DNA from 3 places in the Clostridium sp. CM041 genome. Region 1 is predicted to be linked to each of the others. Evidence: riboswitches for the same ligand, from Rfam matches in the RefSeq annotation. Region 1 holds a riboswitch; each other region holds the start of a gene.

Region 1 (2,266 bases):
TTGGAATAGGTCAAAAGCTTCCAATAGATTATCCAATAGCAAATTCACAAGTAGCCAATGGTAACAACATTAAGAATGATGTAGCATTAGCAGATACTGGTTATGGTCAAGGGGAGGTCCTTATGAGCCCACTTCACCTTGCACTATCGTATAGCGCAGTTGTTAATGATGGAAATATTATGTCTCCAACTTTAGAAAGTTTGAATGAAAAGGTAAAGGCTAAGGTATGGAAAGCTAATGCAATTTCCGCGGATAATATAAAATTTGTAAAAGATGGTCTCACTGGAGTTATCGATAACCCAAATGGTACAGGTCATGCGGCAAAAGTTGATGGGCAAGCTCTCGCGGGTAAAACTGGAACAGCGGAACTTAAGAAAGATGACAAGGATAAAGCTGCAGAAGAAAATGGATGGTTTATATGTATGGATACAGCTAATCATAAAATAGTAGTATCAATGTTAATGGAAAACGTTAAAGAGAAAGGTGGAAGTCACCATGTGGTACCTATTGTAAAAGGAGTAATGGAATATTACTTAAATAAAACACTGAAATAGCGTTAGAAAGTAGGTAGAATGATTTACATTGCTTTAATATTTTTTTGATGTTACAATAAAAATAGTCAACTTAATAAAAATTGAATATTGTTTTAGGTGCCCTGTAACAGGGGTTAAAAGGGAAAGTGATTATAAAACCACTGCAGCCCACCGCTACTGTATTAGAGGATGAAATCCAAAGAACCATTGGGAAACTGAGAAGGTTGGAGAGTAAGATGATGCTAAAGCCAGTAAACCTGCCTATTGCTTGAAATTTTAGTCTTCGGAGGGAGGATGAAAAATGCGTAATTTAACAATAATATTGGGTTATCCAATATGTGAAAAATTCAATTGCATTATTCCACATCCTTGAGATGTGGTTTTTTTGTTTGGTGATTTTTTTATATAAGGGTATATTATTAAAATAATAAGGAGCACACTATGAAAAAAATTATACTTATAACAGGTGGCGCAAGGAGTGGGAAAAGTACATATGCTGAGAAGCTAGCTAAAGAAGAGAAGGGCAACGTACTTTATATTGCAACTTCAATTCCGTTTGATGATGAAATGAAGGACAGGGTAAAAAAACATAAAGAAAGAAGACCAGCTTCTTGGTATACTTTTGAAGGCTATAAGAATTTAAAACAGGTATTCTATAACGAAGAAATGCAGTTTGATACGATTTTATTAGATTGTATTACAATAATGACTACAAATCTTATGTTTGAAAAAGGGGGGGATAATTTCGATGATCTTAATAATCAAGCTATAAGTGCAATGGAAAAAGGGATTTTACAAGAGGTAGCAGTATTTCTTGACGAAGCAGAAAAAAACTTAAAAACAATAATTCTTGTAACTAACGAAATTGGCTCTGGAATTGTACCAGAATACAAGATGGCAAGGGTTTTTAGAGATATTGCGGGTAGAGTTAATCAGTATATTGCATCAAGGGCTCAGGAAGTTCATATGGTGGTTTGTGGTATTCCAATTAAAATTAAATAAGTAATTAAGAAATTAAAATTTATGGAGGTAACTTATGTTTAAAAGAAAAAGTATAATAAGTCTAGTTTTAGCTGTTTTTGTTTGTGTTGTATTTAGCGCGTGTGGTAGCAAGGGTGAGAATAAAGGGTCGCTTAATACTACTAAAAAGGAAACTAACGCTGTAGTATATCCGCTAAAGGTAGTTGACTCATATGATAGAACGGTCATCATTGAAAAAGAACCTAAAAGAATTATTACAATTGCACCAAATATAACAGAGGGAATATATGCACTTGGTAAAGGAAGCAGTGTAGTTGGTAGAAGTGATTACGATGATTACCCAGCTCAGGCCCTTAAGGTTACATCTGTTGGTGACTTATTGCAACCAAGTGTAGAGAAAATTGTTGAATTAAAACCTGATGTAGTTATTGTATCAGCTCTTTTTGATAAGGCTATTATTAAAAAATTAGAGGCTCTTAATATAAAGGTTGTAGCGCTTGGTGGTGAAGAAAATTTTAATGGTGTGTATGACACAATGTCAAAACTTGGTCAGGTTGTAAATGCTAGTGGGGAAGCCCAGACAATAGTATCAGATATGAAAAGGAAAGTTGCAGAAATAACTGATAAGGTTAAGGATGCTAAGAAGCCAACAGTGTACTATGTAGCAGGATTTGGCAAGAGTGGTGATTTTACAGCAGGAAAAGATACATTTATAGGTAGTATGATAGACATTGCTGGCGGAAAAAATGCTG
Region 2 (2,266 bases), 730 kb from region 1:
ATCTATTATTATGACTTTGTCGTTACATTCACAATATTCAAGAATTTTTTGAAACTCAGCCTTATTTATGATATTGCCATTGGGGTTATTCGGATTACCTAAAACCACACCTTCTACACTCTGTAATCTATTAAGAATATCCTCATAATCATAGGAAAGCTCAGCATATTCATGCTTTAATAAGGTATTATCATCAATCTTCTCTTTTAAATAAGAATACTCTATACTACAATTCCACTTTTTAGCATCAATTTCGTACTCTACAAAAGATGGCACCACAATTAGTAGATTTTTATGACAAGCTATAACTAAGTCAATTATTTCTGCAGCCCCATTTCCTAAAACAAAATATTCTTTTGGGCAATCAATGTATTCTTTTAATTCTTTCAATACCTCCCTATATTGAATATCTGGATATCTTGTTAAAGCATCTACGGCTTCACTAATGTTATCAGTGAAACTTTTAGGAACCCCTAATGGATTAATATTAGAACTGTAATCTATTAATTCTCGCCCCTCAAGTAATCCATTAGTATAAACATCTCCACCATGTATCATTGAATACCTTCCTTTCTACTTGTAACTCTCATCTACCGTACTTTAGTTACTTATAACTTACGCAGAATTTTAATTTCCCTTATGTGTTTTCCCTACATTCTTAAACTTTTCATTAATTACATCATTAATGTGCTGTATATAAATGTCTTGAACGTCACTATTTTCCCCTAACCCATGCAGATATATTTTAACTTTAAACCCTTTTGCCTCTAAAATACTCTTCCAGGAGTCCTCTGCATCTCCCGCCATGTCATTCTTGGCATGTTCTCCCGCTACGAACAGTAGTGGCATTAAAGTGACTTCGCTAATACTCCGGGTAGTAACATTAGGTATTACTCTTTCCAAAGTTGGATACCCTTCCACGGTTGCTACATGTACATTGTTAAAACCTCTATCCCTTAAAACGCTTTCAAAACAGCAATATACTGCATTTGCAATATGGTTTGTACCATGCCCCATCAAAATTACTGTATCCATTGGTTGCAATTGCTTTGATAGAGCATCCACCATTATTGAGTAATCATCTGGCACGTCTGATTCTTCACCCTTAAAACATAAAAGAGGTCTTCCTATTAAGATATTTTTAAATGCTTTACATTCTTTGTATCTATTAACTACATTATTTATATAATCAAATTCTACTCCAGGAATAACATGCAAAGGCTGAACAATTACCTCATTATATCCTTCGCTTTTTAACTTTTCCAAAGCTTCTTCTGGAGTATCTACATGAATATTACCCCTATTCTTAAGTACTCTAAGAATAATATGCGAAGTAAACGCTCTTCTTATATCATAATCTTCGAAAGTATGTCTTATTTTATCTTCTATTGCATCGATAGTTACTTTTCTTGCATCTTCATGTGTTGTTCCAAAACTTACAATTAAAATTGCCTTCTTCATTTCGTTCATCCACCTTACTAAATATTTTCAGAAATATATCATAACATTTACATATAATGCTTTTTAAAACAAAAAAAATAGTACGCATACGATAGCGACTACTTTTTAATTAATCCATAATTAAATAGTTCTTTCCCTCCGAAAGCTTGTTAACATCATTTAGGCAGGTCTCCTGGCTTTTGATTCTTCCTTTAATTTTCCTCCCTCATTTTTAATTTACGAAGTGGAATTTAAAAGTTTCTCATCAATTACAGTAGCGGGGGCTGCTGCGGATTCAAACCGCATTCCCTTTTCACCTATTTCAAGGCACCTAAAATTATATTCAATTCTCTATTAGTTCTAGTTTATTATACTTAAGCCTTACTGTCAATATTTAGAGTGTAACCTTAGTTTAATAGGGCAAATAGTTAGGGACGGTTAACAACTATTTAAACTATTTATATGCTAACTTAAGATTATGAATATGAATATCATCCCGATTCATAGGCAATAATTCAAATGAAAATCTATGAGGAAGGGTGATTTTAATGCCAAGAAAGGCAAGAGAAAAAACAGATGACTCTATATTTCATATTATGTGCAAAAGTATCAGCGAAATAAATTTATTTAAGGATGATGAGGATAAGAACAAGTATTTATCACTTGTAAAGAAGTATAAATATCTCTATAATTTTAAAATCTACGGTTACTGTCTTATGGATAACCATTCACATTTAATGATTGATGCTAATGGTGCTGATATATCAAAAGTAATGCATGGAATAAATTTTTCTTATGCAATGTATTTTAATAAAAAGTATAAAAG
Region 3 (2,266 bases), 980 kb from region 1:
CTGCTAAATCTTCTTTTCCACTCTTTGATTAATTCTTTCCTAAATTTAGGGTGAGCTATATTTATTAAAGCTCTCCCTCTTTCTTTTAATGTCTTTCCCCTTAGTTCCGCTATACCATACTCGGTAACTACATAATGAACATCCGTCCTTGATGTCGATGCTATAGCTTCATTGTCTATTAATGGAACTATTCTAGAAACCTTACCATTAAAATCTGTTGATAGAACTGCTATTATCGCTTTACCACCTTTGGATTTATTCGCACCTCTAATAAAATCTACTTGTTCGTAGGCTCCACTAAATTGTTTTAATTCTATAGACTCTAATACTATTCGTCCCATCAAATCTATTTGTGTACATGAACTTATTGATACCATACTATCATTTTGACTTATAACATATGGATCATTTACATAATCAACAGATAACATATCTATCATTGGGTTATTATTAGCAAAATTATATAGTTTCTTCGTTCCCATTAAAACCGCAGCTACTATCTTATTTTTATGAATAGTCTTTCTCTTGTTATTTATAACTCCAGCTTCTACAAGGTCTACTACTCCATCTGATATCATCTCTGAATGTATGCCTAAATCATTTTTACCCTTTAAATTTAAAAGTATGGCATCTGGTATAGCGCCTATTCCAAGTTGTAATGTCGATCCATCCTCTATAATTAAGGAGCAGTTTCTTCCTATTTCATTTTCTGCATCTCCTATTTCACCTTTTTTTAGTTCCATAACTTTATAGTCAGCCTCTACCATATAGTCTATATCTTTAACATGTATAAAGTTATCTCCTAAAACTCTTGGCATCTTCTTATTAACTTCTGCTATAACAATATCTGCACACTCCGCAGTTACTTTAGCGTAGCCACTTGAAACTCCAAAGCTACAAAAACTATGTTCGTCAGGCTCCGAAACTTGGATTATAGCCACATTAACCTTTAAATACTCTTCTCTGAATAATCTTGGCATTTCTGAAAAAAAGCAAGTTGTTAAATCCCCTATATCACTATTTATAACTTCCCTTGCATACGTTCCTTTTCCCATCCCTACCATGTGAACTACTTCTCCGTACCTTTCCTTATTTTCACTCATAGCACCTATAACTAATTTAGGTTCTCCAACTGCATGACCAACAATTACCCGATCCCCAGCTTTTATTTTTTCTGAAGCTTCTTTAGCAGTAACTACCTTTTCTTTATATCTCACTTGCCACTCCATAATATTTCGCTCCTTGTAATTATAAATTATTCAACAAATTGTATCACCTGTACTTTGTAGAATAATTATAATTCCTACTCCCTCACAAAAAATTAAGCCCTTTAGCATTTATGCTAAAGGACTTCATAACAATATTAACCATATTTGTAAAAAACACAAAATATAAAATGCATTTTCATACAAATATGTGTCACACCCCCTATCACTCGTAGCGTTCTTGGTGCATTAATAAAGGCAGGTCTTCTGACTTTGGATCATAGTCGCTTTAATCCTTCCCAACAAACTTGTCAGTGGTATAATTTAAAGCTTCTCACCATTACAGCGGCGGGACCATTCAGGATTTCCACCCGATTCCCTTTTAAATAAGATGCAAAACATCTCATACCTTTATATGCTATATTAAATTACTTTCTTTTAAAAGTTTCTATTAATCTCTTCCATAAAATCTTTTTTAATTGAGCTTTATTTGTAACAGAGTTTTTATTAAATTCTTTCATAATAATCCTATCGGCTTCTCTATTTCCTGTTATATTGACAATAAATTCTTTGCCTAAGTTTTTGTACATATCCATAATTATTCCCCCTTCAAACTCTAAATATCAATATTATTGACTTAATTTTAGAATTTGAGGTGGTTCTGGGAAACATCCATATGCACCTGCTCTTTTTAAATTTAAATACGCAGTACTAAATAAATCATTCAATGAAAATTTATTTAACTTATTTATTTTACCCATATTTATAACACCTCCCAACATCCACGTGAGTAATCAGTATTGTTCCTTATGGCAGGTCTCCTGACTTAGTATCATTGCAATTCGCATCCTTCCTATTTTATAAATAGTGGATATGCAAGCGAATTTGCTCCTCATTACAGTGACGGGCTCGCACAAGATTTTCACTTGTTTCCCTTTTAATTTTAAGCTACAACTTTAAAACCATAAATCATTTATTTAATTTTCAATATAACCATGATGATAAAGCAAACGTAAGTTATGCTAGCTTTATTGTTTTACTTTATATACCAACTTTTTTTT

Evidence for each region. Region 1 has a riboswitch for cobalamin ahead of cobU (bifunctional adenosylcobinamide kinase/adenosylcobinamide-phosphate guanylyltransferase). Riboswitches for the same ligand answer to the same signal wherever they lie in the genome.
Region 2: linked by a shared signal. The riboswitch ahead of ACWJJT_RS07460 (sirohydrochlorin cobaltochelatase) and the one ahead of cobU (bifunctional adenosylcobinamide kinase/adenosylcobinamide-phosphate guanylyltransferase) in region 1 are both predicted to bind cobalamin.
Region 3: linked by a shared signal. The riboswitch ahead of ACWJJT_RS08595 (acetyl-CoA hydrolase/transferase family protein) and the one ahead of cobU (bifunctional adenosylcobinamide kinase/adenosylcobinamide-phosphate guanylyltransferase) in region 1 are both predicted to bind cobalamin.

What each region holds. Positions count from the first base shown of each region.
Region 1 covers NZ_CM143648.1:854,169-856,434, reverse strand. Annotated here, with positions in the region: gene ACWJJT_RS04120 (penicillin-binding transpeptidase domain-containing protein) at 1-554, shown strand, start outside; partial or broken gene ACWJJT_RS04115 (hypothetical protein) at 610-672, shown strand; cobalamin riboswitch at 632-812, shown strand; gene cobU (bifunctional adenosylcobinamide kinase/adenosylcobinamide-phosphate guanylyltransferase) at 975-1,535, shown strand; gene ACWJJT_RS04105 (ABC transporter substrate-binding protein) at 1,570-2,266, shown strand, end outside.
Region 2 covers NZ_CM143648.1:1,584,922-1,587,187, forward strand. Annotated here, with positions in the region: gene ACWJJT_RS07455 (pyridoxal phosphate-dependent aminotransferase) at 1-558, opposite strand, end outside; gene ACWJJT_RS07460 (sirohydrochlorin cobaltochelatase) at 628-1,461, opposite strand; cobalamin riboswitch at 1,607-1,791, opposite strand; gene ACWJJT_RS07465 (transposase) at 1,989-2,266, shown strand, end outside.
Region 3 covers NZ_CM143648.1:1,836,674-1,838,939, forward strand. Annotated here, with positions in the region: gene ACWJJT_RS08595 (acetyl-CoA hydrolase/transferase family protein) at 1-1,229, opposite strand, end outside; cobalamin riboswitch at 1,446-1,633, opposite strand; gene ACWJJT_RS08600 (hypothetical protein) at 1,634-1,801, opposite strand; gene ACWJJT_RS08605 (hypothetical protein) at 1,835-1,966, opposite strand; cobalamin riboswitch at 2,000-2,187, opposite strand.